DNA from 3 places in the Paenibacillus sp. FSL R7-0204 genome. Region 3 is predicted to be linked to each of the others. Evidence: riboswitches for the same ligand, from Rfam matches in the RefSeq annotation. Region 3 holds a riboswitch; each other region holds the start of a gene.

Region 1 (7,666 bases), 4.7 Mb from region 3:
ACCGCAATATGACCGAGATTGCATCGGTGAAGGCCGCCCCGGACCGGCAAAAAGAAACAGCCCACCGCTATATGCTCGGCCTGTATCATCTGCTGGAGCGCCTGACCTCGCGCTTCCCTGACATTCTGTTCGAGAGCTGCTCCGGCGGCGGCGGCCGGTTCGATCCGGGTATGCTGTTCTATATGCCTCAGACCTGGACCAGCGACAACACCGATGCGGTTGAGCGTCTGGCGATTCAGTACGGCACAAGCATCGTCTACCCGGCCAGCAGCATGGGCGCGCATGTATCTGACGTTCCGAACCATCAGGTGGACCGCATTACCTCCCTCGCTACACGCGGCGATGTGGCGATGAGCGGTAACTTCGGCTATGAGCTGGACCTCACCAAGTTCACCGAAGCCGAGAAGGACCTGGCCGCCCGGCAGATTGCCCAGTACAAGGAGATCCGCACACTGGTGCAGCAAGGGGATATGTACCGTCTGCTGAGTCCGTTCGAGGGTAGCGGCGAGACTGCCTGGATGTTCGTCAGCGAGGACAAGACCGAAGCCTTCGTCGCTTACTTCCGTGTACTCGCAAGACCTAATCCGCCGATTTCACGCCTTACGCTCAAGGGACTGAACCCGGAGCTGGATTACGTCATTGAGACCGGGGCTGCCGGCAGCAACGGGCATGTCCACGGTGGCGCAGAAGCTTCTGCGCCAGCTGGAGGCGATAGCTCCGGTCCGTTCCAGACGGCCTTTGACAGCACCCCGCTCGGCGGCGACCGCCTGATGCGCATGGGCCTCGTGGTCTCCGACCTGCGCGGAGATTACGCAAGCTGCACTTACCGTCTGAGAGCGGTACAGCGCTGATCTACAGCTTCAGACATACCATAGGCGTCAGCCTCCTTTTGGAGATTGACGCCTGTTTTTTTGTGGAGAGATGCAGTCAGGAAGGGGCTAGCTGCCGTTTCATTAACTACTTACTGCCTCCCCCTGCTCCTCTTCTACTCCTGTCCATGTTCATGATCCCGGCCAAGTAACCCGCTGAGCGCCTCTGTTACATTCATGCCGGTCAGCGTCTTGGTCAGCTCAGGCACCTGGGCCATGATTTTGGCGATATCGCCGGTAATTTTGTTTACGCCTGAGGAAGCCCCGTCCTGGGAGATGACGGTGATTTTATCTACCTTGGCCAGCGGGGAAGCGATTTTCTCAGCCAGCTCCGGCAGGATTTTCAGGAATTCCACAGTCAGGGCCGCTTGAGTGAACTGTTTGTACGCCTCAGCCTTCTTCTGCAGTGCTCCCGCTTCCGCCGCTCCGGCGAGCTGGACGATCTCCGCATTCGCCTTCCCTTTTGCCAATTCCGCCTCCGCTGTTGCCAGTCCGCGCTTGGTCGTCGTAGCTGCTTCAGCTTCCGCCTCCAGAATCTGCCGCTGCTTGGCGGCTTCCGCTCTCATGATCGTTGCCTGATTCTCCGCCTGGGCAGGCTTGATCACCGTTGCCTCCAGCTCCCGCTGTCTCAGCTCGACCTCGATCTCCCGGACTGTGCGGTTGGCTTCGGCCTCCATCTGAGTGATTTTCACCTGCTCCGTAACCAGGGACTGCTTGATCTTGTTCTGCTGCAATTCGTACGCCAGATCCGCCTGCGCCTTCTTCACTTCTGTCTCCAGCTTGAAGTCCGCCTGCTTAATATTCAGCTCCTTCTCGAACAGGGATTCCTTCGCACGGGCGGCGGTTCCCGCTTCTATGGTCGCCTGATGGGCATTGGCTTTGGCAATGGAGGATTCCTTCTCCGCTTCGGCCTGCTTGATCTGTATGTCGCGTTCGGCTTCGGCCTTGGCAATACTGGCGTCGCGGCGGATACGCTCAATTTCGGGCACGCCCATATTGTCGATGTACCCTTTGTCGTCGGTAATCTTTTTGATGGTGAAGCTGACCACCTCCAGCCCCATTTTGTCGAGGTCCTCCGAGCAGGTCTCCCGCATCTTGCTGTTGATTTCGTCTGGGGTCTTGAGTATAGATTCTACACTGAGCTGGCCGATCAGGCCGCGCAGATGACCCTCCACCGAATGCAAAATAATCGTCTCACGGTCCTCTTCCGGCCGGTCAATGAACTGCTCACTGGCGGTGAGAATAGCGGTTGGATCGCTTTTTATCTTAATCTGGGCTACGGCCTCCAGGTTCAGCTTGATGCCTTGACGGGAGAACATGGCCTGCGCCGGGATCACATCGAAGCTCATCAGCATCATGGAGATGGTTTTATTGTTCTGGAAGCCGGGGATGACGAACGTCCCGCCGCCCTGGACCACTCTTTTGCCGCCGAGGCCGTATACGATCATGGCCTGATTGGGCGGAACCTTTTTATACGCGGTCACAATACTGGTTAACGCCAGCAGAATCACAACAACAATAGCTCCGGTTACATATAAAATTAACATTTGCTCCGACACTCCCCGTTAGTTTTGTTCCATTTCCCGTTCGAACAGGGTGACCGCTGCGATCCCCTTATCCGTCTTCACAATAATCACCCGATCGCCGCGCAGCAGTGACTGGCCGGATCCGGCCCGCACGCCGATGGAGCGCATGGTCCCGTGCAGCACATACTTCATCTCTCCCACGGCCCCATCCGCTGCGGCGATACTGATATAGCCGAGCTGGCCAGCCGGATCATAATCCAGTTCACTCATACTGCTGTCATACCGGGTCATCACCCGGGCCAGTACCGTGTAGAGCAGGATGCCCGGCAGCAGGGCGATCAAGGTACAGACCAGTACCACGGCGAGCAGCTGCATCCCGCTGTACTTGACAAGCATATACCCCGTGCCGCCCCAGACGGTGACAAACACCATCAGCGGAAGAATCGGCAGAAAGCCCGGCCCCCCGGTATCACCTCCCCCGACATGCAGGTGGCCTGCCAGGCCGTGTCCATGAATGCTGCCGCTTAGGATAAGCACGAGGCCAACCCAGAAGCAGACGATAAATACAGTAGCGATGGTAACCCCCTCCTTTCAATGTAATATGGCTATAAGAAAACTGACTGTAGTGGCGATGCGGAAACTGACTATTGTGGTACATAAACTGAATAACTAGTGTTGTTATAAGATTCAGTTGTGCTTCCACCTGTCACTATTGCCCCTAATTTCCACTTTAGGCTGCTTGGTTGTGTATGGCAGAGGCGCAATTGGATTCAGGGGCACTTGTGCTCTTCATTTCCGTATCCAGCCCATTTTCAGGGCATTCAGTGGGATTAATCCCCTTCCCTACACAGCAAAAAGACCACAGCAGCAGCAGGGCTCTCCGTGGTCGGTTACTCGATCATGGCGCTCATCCTCTCTCTTCGAGGCTTACGGGGTTAGCTGACGGATTCGGGCAGCGAGATTGCCCTACCTCACCAGAGCCATAGTAGCACACTGGCAAGGATTCACCCCGGGTACTCAGCAGCCTATCCTTAAGCCGCCTGCACCAGTTGGTTCCCCCGTTCCCGTTACGGAATTCAGCCATTTCAAGAACAGTGTCATTTCATTCGGTTGTTGATTGAATCTTACGCCTGCAGCCATTTAATGTAAAACCTCACGGATGACAAAAGAAGTCAATAATGCTGTCCCTTCGTGAATGAAGGCGCATTCTTCAGCTCTGCTCTTATCCGCCCGGGGATTTGCTCGCGCTATCGTCTGTTTACACCCATGTTACTCTTCCTCTCACGTACTTCCCACTGCCCTCCTAACTTAATCCCCTAACCCTACTTTTCTTCCTCAGCCCATTACTCCAAATTTAAAATATTCACATTTCCGTCACTCGATGCTCATTGTGCAATCTTTCCCTTTGAGCAATAATAGAACCTATAGATTCTATAGGGCTTATAGCTCTTAGGGAAAGGAGGAAGGTTGAGATTTGAATTCCAAACTGAATTTGCGGGACAAAAAAAAGGAAGCCACCGCCTACGCCTTAGCTGTAGCGGCCTTCGAGCTTGCGCTTGATAAGGGTATGGACGGCTTCATCGTGGACGATATTGTCCAGAAAGCCGGGTATTCCCGGCGGACTTTTGCGAATTACTTCTCCTGCAAGGAGGAGGCGGTAGCTGCCTATTTCATTGGCATGATTGCTGTCCAAGAGAAAGAGGAAGAGCATAACCCGCTGGCTGCTCTGGCGCCGGATTCTACACCGCTCGATGCCCTGTACAATCTGCTGAAGCTGCAATTCACCTCGGAGTTCCTGCATAAGCTGCGGCAGTTCGTCTCCCTGGCGAATCAATATCCGTCCCTGGAGCCTTACATTCTCAATGTCTTCCGGCATTTGCAGATCACCGCCCAGGAGACACTGGAGCAGTTCACCCGTGGACGGTATGCCGATGGATATACCCACCTGCTGGTAGGTGCCGTCTATGGGGCCTTCGTGCCTATCCTGGACGGACGGCTGAACGTCATGCTACCGGGTGAGCAGCAGAGCGGGGACTCCGGGGCTATGCCGTTTGACCAATACCTGAATTCCATGTTTGCTTATTTACGCAACGGCTTCTAAATTCACAGATAAAGAGGAGTAACCATTACATGTCTACCTTTCTATACCGCTTAGGAAAATCTGCTTATGCCAAGCCTTGGGCCTTCATTGCAGTCTGGATCATTGTACTCGGAGTTGTAGGCACCCTGATTGGAGTCAATGGCATTCAATCCAGCTCCGAGATGAAAATTGAAGGCACAGAGTCGCAAAAAGTGCTGGATAAGCTGACAAAAGAGCTGCCCGCTGCGGCCGGAGGCCAGGCTAGTATCGCCTTCACTGTACCGGATGGGGAGCGCCTTGATACGCCTGAGCGTACAGCGCTGCTGCTAAAGGCTATTAATGATGTATACAACATGGAATATGTCATTAACCCTGCCGAACTGGCAGCACAAGCAGCAGCCGCTGCCGATCCTTCTGCCGCCGCTGGCCAAGCTGCTGCCGATCCTTCCGCTGCCGCCGGTCAAGCCGCTGCTGATCCTTCCGCTGCCGCTGGTCAAGCTGCTGCCGATCCTTCCGCCGCTGCTGGCCAAGCCGCTGCCGATCCTTCCGCTGCCGCTGGTCAAGCCGCTGCTGCTCAGGCAGCACCGTTCGGTCCGCTGATTGCCCAAGGCGCTCCGGTTCCCGGCGTGATGCTGTCGGCTAACGGCAGCATTGCCCTGTTCCAGTTCCAGTTCACGGTTCAGCAGACATCTCTGCCATCGGAGGTGCCGGACAACATTATCGATGCCGTGACCGAAGTTGAACAGTCCGGCTCAGGCATTACCGCGATTCCAAGCGACTCGCTCAAAAGCATGCCGGCCATCGGCTCCACGGAAGCGATCGGCGTAGCCGTTGCTGCCATCGTATTGTTCATGACGCTGGGCTCAGTCGTTGCCGCCGGGCTGCCGCTGCTGACCGCACTTCTCGGTGTAGGCATTAGCGTCGGAGGTGCGTTTGCCCTCGGCAGCTTGATCCAGATGAACGATATTACACCAGTTCTTGCCGTGATGATTGGTCTCGCCGTGGGGATCGACTACTCGCTGTTCATTGTGAACCGCCAGCGCCGTCTGATCCTGGATGAGAAATTAAGCGCAGCCGAAGCAGCCAGCCGTGCACTGGGCACCGCAGGCAGCGCGGTATTCTTCGCCGGTCTGACCGTTATTATCGCCTTATGCGGTATGCTCGTTATCGGCATCGGCTTCTTGTCTACTATGGCCCTAGTTGCTGCGGCCAGCGTGCTGATCAATGTCCTGTTGGCCTTGTCCCTGCTGCCTGCGCTGCTCGGCCTGGTCGGTGAACGGATCGTAACCGCCAAAGCCCGGACCAAGCACAGCACCGCTGCCCAAAAAGCGCAGCACAGCTTCTCGCACCGCTGGGCAAATGCCACGGTGAAATACCGCTGGGCCATCATTGTGCTGGTGGTGCTGGTGCTTGGCACAGCCGCCATTCCAGTGACCAAGATGGAGCTGGGTATTCCATCCGGCGCCTCGGCGAACCTGGATACTCCGGCCCGTCAGAGCTATGATGTCATTTCCAAAGGGTTCGGCGAAGGCTTCAACGGCCCGCTGCTGCTGGTTGCTGAGACAAAGAATCCGTCTGAGAAGATCTCCATGCCGATCCTGGGCAAGCTGGTTCAGGAGCTGCAAATGCACGATAATGTGACCCTGGTCTCTCCGCTCGGTGTCAGTCCCACCGGCGATATCGCCATTATCAGCCTGATTCCGAAGACAGGGCCCACAGATACCGCAACCAGAGACCTGGTACAGGAGCTGCGTGATCCAGCGTCCAGCCTGACCACCCGCAACAATATTAATCTTGGCGTGACCGGCTTCACCGCCATCAATATTGATATGTCCTCGAAGCTGTCCGATGCCTTCCCTGTATACATCGGGATCATCGTGATCCTGTCGCTGATCATTCTGCTCTTGGTATTCCGGTCCATTATCGTACCTATCAAAGCAACCGTCGGCTTCGTGTTAAGTATTATTGCTACCTTCGGCGTAACCACCGCCGTCTATCAATGGGGCTGGCTGCATTCGCTGTTCGGCTTCGATACCGGCGGACCGCTGCTAAGCTTCATGCCGATCCTGGTCACCGGTATTCTGTACGGACTCGCCATGGATTATCAAGTCTTCCTGGTCAGCTCCATGCGTGAAGCTTATGTCCACGGCCGCCATGGCAAGGACAGTGTTATTCACGGCTATGATCTGGCCAGCCGGGTCGTACTGGCCGCAGGTGTGATCATGGTGTCCGTCTTCGCCGGCTTCATCTTCGCCCCTGATGCGATGATTAAGCAGATCGGCTTCGCCCTGGCCTTCGGCATCCTGATCGATGCCTTCATCATCCGGATGACGCTTGTTCCGGCCGTCATGGCCGTCTTCGGCGACAAAGCCTGGTGGCTGCCGAAATGGCTGGACCGCCTGCTGCCGAATCTCGATGTCGAAGGCGATAAGCTGATCGCCAAGCTGAATGCCGAGAGCGGACACAAGCACTAAACTCGCCACACACAAAGCGAAGACCTGGCTTCGATGAATAGTCAGGTACTTTGCGGAACTCCAAGACATGTACATCTCCCCGGAATAACGGACGGCACTCCCGCCGTTCTCCATGTACAAATAGAGCCTGCGGCATCGTCCGCAGGCTCTATTTTGATATAATGGCTATAATTGAATTCAAATACTAAGGAGGAGTCCCATGAACATCATAGAACTGGATCTTACCCAGAATCAGCAGGAAATCTCCCGCTTACTGGAGGAACACAGCCGCCGCATGGACAGCAGCATTCCGCCCTACCAGCGCGAGGTGATCTCCCTGGCGGCCTATGAGAACGGCGTCTTCATCGGTGGAGTTACCGGGGATATGGTCTGGAATATTCTGAATGTGCACTTGCTGGCTGTGGATCCCGGGTACAGGGGGCATGGACTCGGCAAGGCCCTGCTGGAAGAGCTGGAGCACAGAGCCAGGCAACGCGGCTGTAAGGTAAGCGAGTTGACCACGATGAGCTGGCAGGCACCGTTTTTTTATCAGAAGCAGGGGTATGAGATCTTCGGCGAGATCAAAGATTGTCCGCATGAAGGGCAGAGCAAATATTATCTCCAGAAAAACCTGAAGCCCGGTTCCCCCTCCTAACGAGGTCCCGGCGCTTCGCGCCATCCCGTTCAAGCCACACTGAAAATCACGTGCTTCCCGCCCGCCAGCGCCTTCCCGTAGAA
Region 2 (7,666 bases), 7.1 Mb from region 3:
CTGCAGGGAGACTGTCATGACGCTAAGCTTTGATATACATAATCCGCATCTGCCCATCGTCTTCGGTAACTGTGATTTCCACAGATTCAGTAAGTATATCGGCATAGCTATAGGAGACACGCTTGAATGTCTGCTGCTCCTGATCGAGTTTGACAATAAATACAGAAGGGTACGTTTCTTCCAGGACACCGGTGCGTTCAACGGTCTTCCGACGGCCACCGTTAGCCCGCAACGTGATCTTATGACCGACGTGAGCTTCAAGACTGCGTTTAATTTCCAACAGCGCGTTATTAGCCATTGCCTGACGACCACCTCTTTCCTTGTCCATTATACAACTTCTATAACCACTTGTCAAATTAAATAAATAATTATAGATGATGAGAAAAAAGTTGTCAACGGATTTTTTTTAGACGGGGAAAGTCCTGACCTAAGCACCTTGTTATCCGTAATGGTGACTGGCTGCTCTCTGGCCCATCTTGTGTCGTAAGCGGCTTCCGTGGCAGCAAAAATAGGATAAGCACGAATGCTTACCCTATTCCATCGACCTGTTCAGTTATCCCTTGCCCGGTTACAGCACCGAAGGCGCTACCTTCAGCGTAGCCAGGTTCTGCAGCTGAGGCATTCCGATCCGGAAGCTGCCCCGCGTCTCTATTCCGCCCATCCCCTGATTGCCGCTGATCGTATGGCTCAGTACATCGCTTAGGTTCACCGTATCCCGGATGGAGGTAAAAGAGGCCTTGGCCGCGATATACACCGGGTCCAGGGCATGAATGAGTATTCTGCCCGGGGAGCTGGCGAAGTTGGCACCATTGCCCAGGAGAGCCTCAAAGTGCGACTGGCAGGCTCCGGCTACGATCGTCAAGGCATCGAAATTCCGTTCGTACTCCCGGGCCACCCGGATGGCTGCCACAAAATTCTGTGAATTCTTATAGCTGCTCAGACTGTACAAATCATAATTCTGCTGTTGCTTAAGTACTCCATCATGGCCGGTAATCACTACGATATCCGGACGCACACGGGGCAGCAGACGGTACAGCGTCTCTGCCATTTTGGATTCGTTGACATGATGTCCCTCCGCAGGTATGCGCAGCTGCTCGTAGAGGCTCAGGCTCTTCTTCAGATAGAGCGCATCCCCATCCAAATGCAGGACCTTGCCCGGCACTTCAAAGTAAGCCGCTTCCTTCGGAGACGGGCCCCAGGTTCCCGTGGACCCCGATACGCTTTCTCCGCTTCGCTGGCTCTGGATCTGCCGGTCTTTACGCAGCCAGGTTAAAGATTCTGTTGCCTTGATCTGCGCACGCGCTCCCCGCTCAGTAACCCGTGTAGGAGGCACCTGAACCAGATCCTCCAGCGGGGAATCCGCCAGCAGACGGAACTCCGTGCCTTTAATGACTGCTCTATTCTGCATTATATTGTCTACCCGAAAGGTCACATCGCCGCCATAGGATTTACGAATGACCAAGTCTCCTAGATTCATCATAACACCACCTCTACCCCATGTTATGGGCAAAGGCCCCGGTTGGTTCATCCGCCGGGAGGGTTTTCTGTATTCTATGCAATGCCTGCGGCCAGAAGAACCGCACTGAGACGGGCATACTCTTCAATGCTAAGCGTCTCGCCGCGCCGCGAGGGTTCAATGCCGGCTTCGGAGAGCAGCGCCTCCAGGCGCTCCCGCCCTTCTTCCGGGAAGAAGCGGGCCTTAAGATTATTGGCAATCGTCTTGCGCCGCTGGGTGAAGGAGGCTTGAACCACACCAAAGAAATGCTTCTCGTCCGCTACCTCCACCGGAGGGCGTTCTCTGACCTTCAGCCGGATCACAGCCGATTCCACGTTCGGCTGCGGGATGAACACCGTACGCGGCACCATACAGACCAGCTCAGGCTCGCTGTAATACTGGACGGCAATACTTAAGCTGCCGTACTCCTTGCCGCCTGGAGACGCCGCCATACGCTCAGCAACCTCCTTCTGGATCATGACTACGATATTATCCAGCGGCAGCTTCTCCTCCAGCAGCTTCATGAGGATGGGTGTAGTCACATAATAAGGCAGGTTCGCTACGACACTAACCCGGTCCCTGCCCGCGAAATCCTCAGCGAACAGCTCCTGCAGATTCACCTTCAGCACATCGTCATTACGGATCTTCACATGGGCATAAGGCGACAGGACATCCCTAAGAATCGGAATCAGCCTGCGGTCAATCTCTACCGCAGTGACAGCCCCGGCCGTCATCGCCAGCCGTTCCGTCAGTGCTCCAATCCCCGGCCCAATCTCAAGCGCACCGGCTGTGCTGTCCAGACCGGCGGCATCCACGATTTTATCCAGAATATTCTGATCAATCAGAAAGTTCTGGCCCAAGCTTTTTTTGAAGGAGAATCCGTAACGCTGTATTATCGCTTTGGTTCTTGTTGGGGACGAGATATTCTCGATACCGCTCATGAAGTAATGCCTCCCTGATCAATTTGGGCGAGGGCCTGCGCGAATTCTTCGCGGGTAATGCCGAACATCGCCAGACGTTTGTACAGCTGCTTGCCATTGCAATAACCGATACCGAGCAGATTACCAAGCTGCATTCTGCGCTCAGCCGCCCGGGGATGCACCATCAGCCCTGCGGCCATGAGTTCATCCAGTCCGATGATAGCCTGTGCCCCCTCGAAGGAGGTATGTACATGCTCCAGCGCATGGCGGATAGCCTCAGGCGAAGCATTCTCTATTCCGATATCGCCTTTACGGGTGGCATCCTTCTCCGGGATGAAGGCATGCTTGCAGCCCGGCACCTTGGCCGCGACGATTTTGCGGATTCGCTCTCCGGCATGATCCGGGTCGGTAAGAATGATTACACCCCGGCGCTCCATGGCCAGCTTGATCTTGGCAATGACCCTGCTATCCACTGCCGAACCCCCGGTTTCAATCGTATCGGCCTCAACCGCCCGCTTAACGGCAACGGTATCACTTTTCCCTTCAACCACAATTAGCTCTTTAATCATAAATAATTTTACTCCTTACTCCAGAACGCAAAAAGAAGAGGATTCGCTCCCCTTCTTTTTGGCTAAAGAATGTATAAGTGATGAGCGGCAGCTCTCTAAAATTCCGTAAGTGCTTCCCTCACTATATCGTATTAACCGCTAATTTGCAAAAGACTTTACGTTTAGTTCAGCTCCGGCTTCACAGGTCCGATCACATAGAGTGTGCGCGACTTGCGGCCGAAATTACGGGCATGGCTCAGTGAATCGTAATAGACATCCACCTTGTTGCCTTTAATGGCACCGCCGGTATCCTCTGCTCGGCGAAACCCTAATCCTTCAATGTACACCCACCAGCCAATTGGTATAATACTAGGATCTACAGCTATAGTACGGCCTTCCGTTACGCGTGTGCCGGAGGCAGTACGTGTTCCAATACCCGGTTCCTGCGACGAATACGCGGTCATGGATACGTTTTTGATCATTCTTTTGTACTCGAAATCCACACCAGCCTTACTGGTAATATTGCTGGCCTTTGCGCTGGCTTTAGATGACTTGGAGGTTGTTACAGGTTTGGAGACTTTGGCAGTAACTACGACGGGCTTAGGAAGCGGCTTGGTTCCAATGGCAATGACTTTGTCCTTGGTAACCGTCTGTACTTCCTTGCCGATCATGCGCATGGATGCCAGCTCGCCATCTTGATAGATCTTCTCGATGTGCTGGATCATTACGCCCGGCTTACCTGCCTGTGCCACTCTTACGGTTCCCTTGGTCAATGAGGGGTCTGCTGTCTTAATGACCCGGAAAGGCAAATTAGTTGTCCGTTGAACCACATGCTTGTTAATCCGGACAATTTTGATTTCCATGTCTGCAGATACTGCGGTGTCTAGCGAAGGGTAAATCTTGTCTAAGCCTTCCAGGCTGTAGCCCAGCTTGCTGATGGCCTGACCAATGGTATCCTCGGTCGTAAATAACGTCTCGGTCTTTCCGTCTACGGTAAGAGCGAGCTTTTGCGCAGTGTTAATCACGATACGGTCGCCGTCTTTTATTTCATCACTAAGGCCAATAGATAATTCATCATGCGCCTGCAGCGAAATCTGTTCCTTAGCCAGCACATCACTGAACAGCGTTTCCCGCGTCTCCAGTTTCTGTACCTGTCCGTCTATTACTAGGGTAATTTCTTTTTTGCTCTGACCGTGTACGTACAGCAGTATTAACAGTGCGATAACAATCGATGCCACACCGGCAAGTAAAACTACGCGGGGATTCACTTGCTTCAACCGTAATGCGAAAGACCTGCTGGATGATTGCGAATCATGGGATACCTCTGGTTGGAATACGCCCACTCTTTCCATCCTCCTTACATAGCCCCGTCGTCCAAGTTATATCAAGGTAGACTGTATCACTTCTGACGAAACTAGGTTTGAGTTTGCAACAGGATACGCCCGCACTTGCTTCAGCGTTTCCTGCTCATGGATCGCCTGCTCGGCATAGTTACTCCGGAGATCTGTTATATAACAGTATGCCGGGAGCATTCTCATTATTCAAAACAAAAGAAGCCTAAAAAAGAGTTCATAGAGGACTCTTTCGTGGCTTCCCGGTGTCGAATACGTCGGAATGCTTATGCACGAGGTTTCCTCTCTTACTTGCGCTTACGGGGTTAGCTGTCGGGTTCGGACATAAGAGAGACGCCCTATCTCAGGTCACCCGCTCACGGCGGTTGCCCTCAAATTCACCCCAAGACCACGTAAAGAAATCAAATAATGCCTGCGGCAATTCTGCGGTTGCACTCTTGTACGTTCATGCGGCAGAGCATTATTGGTTCCCCCATTCTCCGCTTCCGGAGACTCAGCGAGACGATCCATGAAATTAGTGACTGTCACAGTTACAACAGCTCACTGCACTGAAAAGATGATATCCTGTTTTGATACATGTTGTAAAGGACGATTCAACCACGTTTACGTAAAAAAATGATTAAAATATTGTAATAATCGGCCATTTTCCCATTATAAAAGTTTAATATATCCGCTATACTTCATTTTTCACCGCTTTTACTCCCGTTTTCAGAGTATCCCAAATCGTTCCAGTGCGTTCGCATACGTAATTTCCGCCAATTCCTGTAATTCAATCCCTTTTATTGCCGCGGCCGCCTCCGCTACCAGCCTCACATGAGCGGTCTCATTTCGCTTGCCCCGGAAGGGGTGCGGAGTCAGATATGGGGAGTCGGTTTCGATCAGCAGCCGGTCCAGCGGCGTCTGGGCAAGCACCTCTTTAGGCACCCGTGCATTCTTGAACGTAATCGGTCCTCCAAAAGAAAGATGGAAGCCCAAATCAAGACACATCTTGGCACTTTCCCAGCTACCGGAGAAGGAGTGCATTACGCCGCCAACCTCGCCTGCCTTCTCCTCACGGAGGATGCGGATCACATCTTCATGAGCATCGCGGTTATGAATACAGATTGGCATCTTCAGCTCACGGGCCAGCCCGATCTGCTTGCGGAATACTTCATGCTGCACATCCTTGGGGGAGGTGTCCCAGTAGTAATCCAGCCCGATCTCACCAATGGCAACCACCTTGGGATGAGAGCACAAGGAAGCGATCCATTCCAAATCTCCGTCCTCCATCGTGATGGCATCCTGGGGATGCCAGCCAACGGCTGCATAAATATAATCATACTTCTCGGCAAGCTGCATAGTCGTCGGTATCGTGTCCCGGTTAAAGCCGATGTTGATCATCTTACTGACGCCGGCTTCCAGTGCCCTGGCAATGACCTCTTCGCGGTCTTCGTCGAATTGTGGAGCGTCCAGATGGGTATGGGTGTCGAATAACTGCATTACATTACATCCTTTCGGCCTGTTATTGTATCTATAATTTCAAGCTTGATCTGTTATTTGGCAAAAATCTCTGCGATGGATGGCGGCAGCTGTGGAAGGGCTTTCTGCAGCCTGTCCTGCGGAAAATACAGATGGTGTCTGCCGCGGTGAATACCGCTGATCGAGCGTACAATATCCGAGACCTCGGAGATTTCCCTCAGCCGCTCATGCTTGTCCAGAAGCAGGATCTGCTTGCTGTCAAAGCCGTCTCCCGGACGGAATACATCATAGGGAAGATCGGTGGGATAATCAATTTCCAGGTCATAATCGGGCCGGAGTCCTGCACCGGCAAAGCTGCGGCGAATTTCGTCAATCATGTCAGAATCCAAATGCTCCATCTCCACATATTTATACAGTTTACGATGGATAAAGCGGCTGCACAAGTCGCTCAGGATATCATCCTCCTCCAGCGTCCACTGCATGAAAGCAGTCTGCATCAAGGCTTCATCCAGCAGCAGATACTGCCTTACCGTTACCTCTCCGCTGAACAGATCACTTAAAGGCTCGATCATGAAGCGGAAGGCATGCTGCTGCTGCATCAGCTCCTTGGCCCGGCGGAGAATCTGTCTGAGAATAATCTCTGAGCTGCGGGTTACCGGATGGAAATAGACCTGCCAGTACATCTGATACCGCGACATCAGGTAATCCTCAATCGCATGCATCCCCGATTCCTTCACAACCACCCGGCCGTCATAAGGACGCAGCATCCGCAGAATCCGGTCGATGTCGATGGTTCCGTAATTCACTCCTGTATAATATGCATCCCGGAGCAGATAATCCATCCGGTCAGCATCCAGCGGTCCCGACACCAAATTGACAACAATTTCATGCTCATAGGTTTTGGAGATGACCGAGGCTACTTTACCGGGGAAATCTTCAGCCACATCACGCAGAATAGCAGTGACCTCTGTATCTTCCAGAATGATACGGCAGGTCCAGTCTTCATGATCCATTTCGAAAGCTTCTTCTATAGAATGGGAAAAGGGGCCATGCCCCAAATCATGCAGCAGTGCCGCACACAGGGTAAGCAACCTCTCCTCCGGCATCCAGTCCTTGTAGCCGCTCCGTTCAAACTGGGAGATAATCCTCCGCGTAATCTCATATACCCCCAGAGAATGGGAGAACCGGCTGTGTTCCGCTCCGTGAAAGGTCAAATAGGAGGTGCCCAACTGCCGGATGCGCCGCAGACGCTGGAACTCCATAGTATTGATCAATCTCCAGATAATAGTGTCCTGTACATGGATGTAGTTGTGAACCGGGTCCTTAAATACCTTCTCTTCTGACAGCGGTTGCTTCATGAAATCATCTCCTTTTCTTGTTTTATATAATATATTGTCGCTCTTTGTCGAATATTAGCGATTCATACACTGCCAAATCGACAAACATCTTAATAAGCTATTTCAGAGTGATTTGCCCGATCAAACGCGAAATAAATGTGGTCTCAAAAGATTCCTTAAAATTAGCCTGAAAAAAGGTTGACTGTTTTGGGAATGGTTGGTATTATAAATATCATAAAACAGTGAAGAATGTCGAATAATGACGCTTTTGAACATTGAGAGGAGCAACGATTGTAATGATGAAATCAACAGGAATTGTACGTAAGGTAGATGAGCTTGGACGGGTCGTTATTCCAATTGAATTGCGTCGCACCCTGGGCATTGGAGAAAAAGATGCGCTCGAAATTTACGTGGACGGTGAGCGGATCATGCTTAAGAAATACGAGCCTGCTTGCATTTTCTGCGGCAATGCTGAGAATGTAACTTACTTCAAAGGTAAAATTGTTTGTCATGAATGCATTTCGGCTATCCCTACCCCTGTGACAAACTAAAATAA
Region 3 (7,666 bases):
AATTCATTGACCCGTCAACTAATATTATTCAGGAGGAGATTTCCACATGAGAATTGCCTTGATTCAGCTTGATATAGCATTCGGCAAACCCGAGGTGAATTATGCTGCGGCGGAGCGCAAAATACGTGAGGCTGCCGCCGGCCGGCCGGACTGCATCATTCTTCCCGAGCTTTGGGCAACGGGATATGATCTGACCCGGCTGGGCGAAATCGCCGATCCCGGCGGACATACCACGGGTGCCTTGATGTCAGGTCTGGCCCGTGAATACGGCGTGAATATCGTTGCCGGCTCCATTGCCGTCAGGCAGGAGAACGGTGGCATTACGAACAGTATGTATGTCTTTGACCGCAGCGGGGCGTGCACCGGGGAGTACAGCAAGCTGCATCTGTTCAAGCTGATGGAGGAGCATGTGTACCTCCAGCCCGGCGGTGCCAAAGGACTGTTCACGCTGGACGGCATTCTCTGTGCCGGGCTGATCTGCTACGACATCCGGTTCCCGGAATGGGTTCGGGTCCATATGGCCGGAGGGGCAGAGATTCTGTTCATCAGCGCCGAATGGCCGCTGCCCCGCCTCTCTCATTGGCGCGCGCTGCTGATCAGCCGGGCGATTGAGAACCAGTGCTACGTGGTGGCATGTAACCGGGCCGGCGCTGATCCGGCGAATACCTTCGCTGGACATTCCCTGATCATCGATCCTTGGGGCGAGATTGTCAGCGAGGCCTCCGGCGGCGAAGAGATCCTCAGCGGCGAGCTTGACCTCGCCCGGGTCCGGGAGATACGGAGACAGATCCCGGTCTTCGCGGACCGGCGTCCGGAGTTGTATATGTAGTTGGCAGCGGTACGCACGTAAAGGATGATCGCGGGGGCTACATCTCTTACCCCCGCGGTCATCCTCTTGGACTGCCTCAGGTCCGCGCACACCCCAGCCTGCACAATGTATGCTGTTTTTCGCATACAGCCCGCCACCCGCTGCAGCCCGCCTCAGCGGGCATACCTCTCGCGCAGCATACGCGCTGCTTCAAGCACCTGCGGGTCGCTGTACCGCAGGCTGTAGCCTGTCTCCTGCTGCAGCAGCTCCGCCGGCAGCAGGCGGGTTCCCCGGCCGGCAACTGCCTGCCGGATACCCGCGGTGAACTCGGCCGCCGAAGACGGGCCGCCAAGCTCCGCGAGCGCGGCGATGGTCTCCGGCCGCACGCGCGGATAGTCCAGGGAGGCATCGCCGTCCGCTGCATCCTGATAGAAGCGGCGGATGCACTCTCCGCGCGCGAGCCCCGAGCCGGACACAATCACGAACGCGTGGACGAAGTACGCGCTGCTCTGTCTGCGCTGGGCGATACCGCAGAACTTGCGGCCGCCGATCGCCAGGTCGAAGTCACCGGGGCAATACGACCCGGTGACTTCCTCCGCCCGGATCTGCGCCGCTGCCTGCGGATAGCCCTCAGCTACCGCTTCGGTAATGACCGAAGCCAGCAGCCGGAAATCATCGTGGAAGTCCAGCTTGCCCGCAGGCTTCGGCAGCAGCAGGGACACGTTGATCACTCCGGCATCCAGCGGCACCGCAGCGCCGCCCGAATGGCGGACTGCCGTACGGATGCCCTGCTGCTCCAGCGCCTGCATCGCCTCTGCTGCGCGGGGCAGCTTGCTGTCCCGCAGCCCAAGCGCGACTCCGCCGGGGTGGCTCCAGAGATGCAGCACCGGCGGGACCCTCCCGGCCCCGACATCGCGGCACAGCACCTCTTCAAAAGCAAACGGAATCAGCATCTCCTCCGCAGATGCCGCTTCCGCTTCTTCCCCTGCTTCACCGCCGGTATGCGTGAAGAGCATCATCTCCTCCGGCAGCCTTCCCGCCGCCCCCTTCTCCAGTACATCATAAGGTTCACTCCGCATGCTGATTCCCCTTTCTATCTATATGACCTGCGCTAATTTTAACTCCGTTAACTATTCACATTGTAACCGATCTCTCCCCGTACCGTACAACCGGCAGTGTATGCCCTTACAGATTTGAAATGACGGAGCGAACCCGTTATCCTTGATGTAGTACAGAAGAATATACCAGCCATAAGATTCGCACATAAGCTCATGCTATACACAACCTCTAGGAGTGATGCTGCATGACAACCGAACCACAGGCAAAGGACAGGCACCTAAGCAAATCCAGGCAATGGGAACAGGCCATGAACAAGCTGTATATTAATTTTCAGGACTACAGCAAGGATGCACGCAAAGGGTTCAACGATGAGGATATTCATCAGGCCAGAGTCAATAGCCGCAAGCTGCTGACCCTGTTATCCATTCTTGATCCGGGCCATACTGCAACAGCAGACTTGTATAAAAGCTTCAAGCAGGCCCAGAAGAAGCTCGGCAGAGTCCGTGATGCAGATGTGCTGATCGGGTCATTTGAGGCCCGGCGCAAGGCGGCGGAGGAGGCGGGCGATAAGAAGACTGCCAAGCTGCTGAGGGCGGTAATCGAACACCAGAAGGATACACGGAAGGCCGCCCGCAAGAAGCTGAAGAAGGCACTGCCCAAGCTGTCCGGCCAAGCGCTCGAAGCGCTGTGGACACCTTTTACCCGGACAGGGCTAGAGCCCCTCGCTGCCAAAAAAGACGCCAATGTCGCCATGCGCGAGCTTGAAATCGCCTTTGAACAGAAGAAAAAAGCCTGCAAAGCCCTATTCAAGGGACCGGCAGCCGAATCGCAGGAAGCCTTCGAGGCTCTGCATGAGCTGCGAATTGCGGCCAAAGAACTGCGGTATACGGCGAGTGCGGCTGCTTTTGCGCTGGATCAGAAATTCCATGCCCATGAAGCCTTCTATAAGGACATCCAGGAACAGCTCGGACTCATTAATGACAAGCGGGTATGGCTTGAAACGCTGCAATCGATTGGACGTGAAGAGCTGGATGTCGGCAAAAAAATCTGGGCCGCCTTCACCGATACGCTGCGGGCAGAGGTACTGGAGGCCCTTCATCAGAACGAGGTCGTCCCTGTTGCTGAACCCCCGAAATAGGGCATCATAGCTGATCATCCCATTTCTTACACAAAGGCAGGACACCGCATGTTATCCAAGCGGTATCCTGCCTTTTACCATTAACGTCACGTACTATAGCATTCCGGCAGCCCACAATCCGCCTCTGCGGATCATCCGGCGCAGCGGCTCTGAGGAGAAGGAAGGCAGATGGTGCCCAGGCATCAGATAGACCACCCGGCCCTCGCCGAAGGTATGGCACCATGCCGCCGGTCGCATCGCTCCGTCATGCGGATATTCGGCCAGCACCGTTGTCCCGAAGTGGGGATGCTGCTCGAAATAGTATGGCTCGTCCTCTATCACAAAATCAGAGATCCCCTCCATAATCGGGTGCTCCGGCGCAGTCACCTTCATCTGCAGCGCTGTGAACGCCGGATGATGGGTGAACCGGGCACCGAGCATTGCCCCAAGCTCCTGATTACGCTGCAGGGATATGCCGTTGTGCACGACAAGCAGCCCGCCGCCGCCAGCCACATAAGCAAGCAGAGCTCCGCTCTGCACAGCGGGTAACTGCTCCTCGGAGAACTCCGTATAGGAGACCACCAGTCTGCATTCTTCCAATTCTGTCCGGTTCATCCGTCCGTAATCCTCCGTACAAATTACCTGGAACTCCGGTTCAAGAAGCTGCTCCAGCTCACGGTCTACCCCCTCGAAGGGATGATACTTCACTTCGGTATAGCTGCCGAACGCCAGTGCTTTGTATGAAGACATGATGTACACACCTCTCTTTTGCCAAGATAGCCTGTCCTGAATGTTCGTGTCACCAGGGCCAGAGATTGCCGTCCAGATCGATATAAGCCGGTTCTTCAGCAAGATACATCTTGTGGTTATGAACGATCGTCATAATTTTGCCTGCCGATTCTTCAGGAGTTACAGGCGCCTTCGCATCCTTCTCCCCGTTCATATAGGTCTGCAGCCAGCCGGGATGGAAGACCAGCACTTGTCCGCCCATCGTACGCAGATGATTGTGCAGCAGCGAAGACTGCATATTAAGCGCGGCCTTGGACATACAATAGCCATACATATTGATCCGCTTGTTCCGTCCGATGCTTCCGGCCTCTGACGAGATATTAACCACCAGACGCTGTCGGCCTTGCAGCAGTAAGCCCATCAATGCATTGCTCACCCTCAGCGCACCCAGCGTGTTCACGTTATAAATCTCCGCCATCGCTTCATCATCCATATCCACGAGCACCGTTGCATCATCCGACCGGTGGATAATCCCCGCATTATTGATAATCATATCAAGGTGCCCTGTACTCCCGGCAATACTCCGTGCGGCCTCCTTTACGCTCCCTGCATTGCCGATATCAAGAGGGACCAGCCGCAGGCTATCCGGATATTGCGCTTTCAAAGCTTCAAGTAGCGCAGGGTCCGGCAAATACTGTCCGGCAAACACCATGTACTTACTCTCCAAAAGAGATCGAACGAGGCACAATCCCAGTCCACGGTCAGCACCGGTAACACAAGCAACCCTTTTCATTAGCTCCCCCCTCATATCTGCATGATTATGCACCGAGCCTAGGTTCATCCCTCTCACATTAGCATGGCCTCGCGCCGTTAACAACATCCTGCAAGGGAGGGGCAAGCTAAGCTTAACTTTACTTTTGCTTTAATTTTGAACTATGTTACAATCAAGATTAATAGTTGTTAACAACACAATTGTTGACAACAGGTTTCATTAACTTTTACCCGGGAAGGTGATCCTAAGGTGTCTATTCAACAAATCCACACTAAAGAAGAATTACAGCAATATATCGGGCAGCCTGGCAAAAAACTGCTCTTCAAGCACAGCACCACCTGCCCGATCAGCGCCAAGGCCAATGAAGAATTCCAGGCCTATGCACAGCATTCAGATACTCCTGCAGCCGTGGTCCATGTAATCGAAGACCGTCCTGTCTCCAATCAGATTGCTGAGGATTTCGGAATCAAGCATGAATCCCCGCAAATCTTCCTGCTGGAGGACAGCGAAGTCCGCTGGAACACCTCACACTGGAAGATTACCCAAAAAGCGATAAAGGAAGCAGTGGAACAATGAGCGCGAACGTAATTGTCTACTCGACCTCCGGCTGCAGCGAATGCAATCAGGTCAAGCAGTTGCTGGAGAGCAAAGGAATTCCCTTCGAGGTCCGGGATGTGATGACAAGCTCCGTCTATCAAGAGGAAGTAGAGAAGCTGGGCTTCATGGGCATTCCTGTCACCGTATCCGGGGACCGGGCAGTCAAGGGCTTCAATCTTCCTGAGCTCCAGGAGCTTATGGATGCTGCTGTTCTGTAATATACACAAAGGTGCTGTCCTCTCAAGAGGAGCAGCACCTTTTTTTGCGGTTCATTGATGTGAAATTTGTATATTTATATATATCTGGAACAGGAGGACTGATCAATTGAAGTGGCTACAGGATGAGCATGCCGCCAAATGGCGTGAAGAAGGGCAGCGTTATGTAAGCGACGTCAATCAATTAGCTGTCAATTCGGATGAGACGCTGCTGGCTGTAGGGACTTATGGAGGGATGCTGCACTTCCTTGACCTTCATGCCACCAACCGCAGCGACTATGAGATTACAACTGGAACCGTTCGTGAGGTGAAGCGGATGATTGCCTGGAAGAATCAGAAGGTTCCGCTTTGGTGGTGATCTCTGCCAAAAATAAAAAACAGCGCTTGAGCGAGATAAATGGCAGATAAACTGCTACATATATGAGTTTTGGCTTCCCTATGCACTGCCATTCAGCCATTTGCTGAAAAAAAGACGAATAGCACTCTTTTCCATTTTTACAAACCCCCTCCGAAAAGAGTATGATTCGTGTTGAAAGCAAATGAACGCATTCATGAAAATGAGCATATGCATGCACGCTGAATTTCCGTCATGTGGAAAACGGGGGAACCATCCGGCCGTCAGGCCGACTTGGGGTGAATCCGAAGGAGAATGCCACGCGCAGGTCTCCGGCAGGTAGGGCGACTCTCACCGTCCGAATCCGACAGCTAACCTCGTAAGCGCCAAGAGAGAGCCCTGATCCGCCATGCTTTTGTGCCAGGCGTCTTACGCCTGTTACCCAAAACCGCAGGCAGAGGTCCTCCTCTGCCTGCGGTTTTTTGCGCGCTGGAATGAACTGCACAGTATAGATTCAGGAAGGAACGTGACCACATGCCTGACCCCTTATCGCCCAAGGCAGCTGCTGCTGCCGGATTCAACCACTACACCCGGCAATATAGCAGTCCCGTCTATGCGCTTAGCTGTCTGCTGCTGGAAAAAGGCGCCCGCGCCGAGCAAGCAACCACCGCCACCTTCGTGGCACTCCATCCACTATGGCTCAAGAGCAGCCTCTCAGGGGACGGCGCTGCTGCGGCTGCCTACAAAGAGTGCATCCGCCAATGTGCCGTGCTCGCGCGGAACCGTAGCCGATCCGCTTCTGCGCTTAACTGGGACGATCACGTTGCCAGTGCCTTATGGTACGGCATCCAGCTCCCCCTGCCCGACATCAGCCGGATCCTGGAGTGCAGCATCCCCGAGCTGAAGGCCCGGCTAAGAGGAATACGCGAGCAGATGGCAGCCGCACATTCTGCCTTGCCTGCGGTCCACCGCCCTTCGGCGGGATGAGGTGGGTGATTAGCATGGGCTATGGGAATGTGTGCGCCGGAACGAGTTGGATGTAGCGGAGTTATGATACGGGTATGGCAGAAGGAGTCTGATGTGGCGGAATTAGGATACCGGTGCGGCAGAAGGAGATAGCGGGCGGGCTGCGGACTACAAATCCGCTATTTCGGCAAATGAGACTATTCTGAAGGCCATGCGGACTGAGAGGCGCTTAATTAACCCATTCCGCCTCATTTTCTGCTCCACCCAGCCCGTTAAGGTCCTCTCAGTCCGCAACGGGGAGATAATCGGTCTTTTTCACAAAATAAGGGCCTCTGAGTCCGCCTACAATACAAAATACCCCTCAATGGGGCTCTAGCTTCGATATTCATTCAGGTACTTTTGCGGGGACCCCAAAACATATAAATTCTATCAAATAAAGCCGCAGCATCCGCCGCGACTTAGTCCTTGACTCTCAGTACCAGCACCCATGCAGTGCTTGGCTCATCTTACATAGCTCGATCATCCCATGCACTGATCCTGTCTCCGCCTGCCGTTCACTACATAGAACTCAGCTCTTGCCCTTGCCACCCTTGCCGCCCTTGGCAAACCGCCAAAAAGCCATACAGCAGCCGAGCAGTCCGGCTCCCAGCAGAAGGGTCTGTAACGCCCCCAGCCAAGTCGACTGATCCGAGGGGATCAGGCTGCTGACAATAATGAGCAGGATAGAAGCCGCGACCAGCACGGGGGTTTGTCTACTTTTCTTCACAACCATTCACCACTCCTAAAGACTAATACTACTAAGGTACACCATCTCCGGCGTTTTCACCAGTTCAGGGTCCGGGTAAGCAAGACTCTAGGGAATGATCGTCACATGATTTAAAGGATACCTTTAATTGCTTTTTAAAGCCTTAATCTCACTAATAAGATTATCCAGTTTATAGCCGTTAGTATCCTGGGAGAAGCCTCTCATTTCTTCACTTTGACCCTCAAACGCAGATAGAACATAATCGTCCTCAACCACATAATACGTACCATATCGCGTAAACGAGTAGCTTCCCTCCTGCTCTTT

What was found. Region 3 has a riboswitch for cyclic di-AMP ahead of MKX42_RS31620 (hypothetical protein). Riboswitches for the same ligand answer to the same signal wherever they lie in the genome.
Region 1: linked by a shared signal. The riboswitch ahead of MKX42_RS11265 (hypothetical protein) and the one ahead of MKX42_RS31620 (hypothetical protein) in region 3 are both predicted to bind cyclic di-AMP.
Region 2: linked by a shared signal. The riboswitch ahead of MKX42_RS00860 (3D domain-containing protein) and the one ahead of MKX42_RS31620 (hypothetical protein) in region 3 are both predicted to bind cyclic di-AMP.

What each region holds. Positions count from the first base shown of each region.
Region 1 covers NZ_JBBOCA010000001.1:2,544,603-2,552,268, reverse strand. Annotated here, with positions in the region: gene MKX42_RS11275 (alpha-galactosidase) at 1-851, shown strand, start outside; gene MKX42_RS11270 (flotillin family protein) at 986-2,416, opposite strand; gene MKX42_RS11265 (hypothetical protein) at 2,435-2,932, opposite strand; cyclic di-AMP (ydaO/yuaA leader) riboswitch at 3,305-3,487, opposite strand; gene MKX42_RS11260 (TetR/AcrR family transcriptional regulator) at 3,870-4,496, shown strand; gene MKX42_RS11255 (MMPL family transporter) at 4,526-6,949, shown strand; gene MKX42_RS11250 (GNAT family N-acetyltransferase) at 7,149-7,583, shown strand; gene MKX42_RS11245 (DUF1877 family protein) at 7,613-7,666, opposite strand, start outside.
Region 2 covers NZ_JBBOCA010000001.1:168,490-176,155, forward strand. Annotated here, with positions in the region: gene veg (biofilm formation stimulator Veg) at 23-298, opposite strand; gene yabG (sporulation peptidase YabG) at 569-1,477, opposite strand; gene rsmA (16S rRNA (adenine(1518)-N(6)/adenine(1519)-N(6))-dimethyltransferase RsmA) at 1,552-2,436, opposite strand; gene rnmV (ribonuclease M5) at 2,433-2,984, opposite strand; gene MKX42_RS00860 (3D domain-containing protein) at 3,146-4,306, opposite strand; cyclic di-AMP (ydaO/yuaA leader) riboswitch at 4,595-4,824, opposite strand; gene MKX42_RS00865 (TatD family hydrolase) at 5,024-5,794, opposite strand; gene MKX42_RS00870 (HD domain-containing protein) at 5,848-7,131, opposite strand; gene MKX42_RS00875 (AbrB/MazE/SpoVT family DNA-binding domain-containing protein) at 7,407-7,661, shown strand.
Region 3 covers NZ_JBBOCA010000001.1:7,290,704-7,298,369, forward strand. Annotated here, with positions in the region: gene MKX42_RS31580 (carbon-nitrogen family hydrolase) at 47-829, shown strand; gene MKX42_RS31585 (lipoate--protein ligase family protein) at 982-1,887, opposite strand; gene MKX42_RS31590 (CHAD domain-containing protein) at 2,112-3,005, shown strand; gene MKX42_RS31595 (ThuA domain-containing protein) at 3,099-3,734, opposite strand; gene MKX42_RS31600 (SDR family NAD(P)-dependent oxidoreductase) at 3,784-4,506, opposite strand; gene ytxJ (bacillithiol system redox-active protein YtxJ) at 4,735-5,061, shown strand; gene MKX42_RS31610 (glutaredoxin family protein) at 5,058-5,300, shown strand; gene MKX42_RS31615 (hypothetical protein) at 5,407-5,655, shown strand; cyclic di-AMP (ydaO/yuaA leader) riboswitch at 5,862-6,031, shown strand; gene MKX42_RS31620 (hypothetical protein) at 6,166-6,618, shown strand; gene MKX42_RS31625 (hypothetical protein) at 7,166-7,363, opposite strand; gene MKX42_RS31630 (hypothetical protein) at 7,487-7,666, opposite strand, start outside.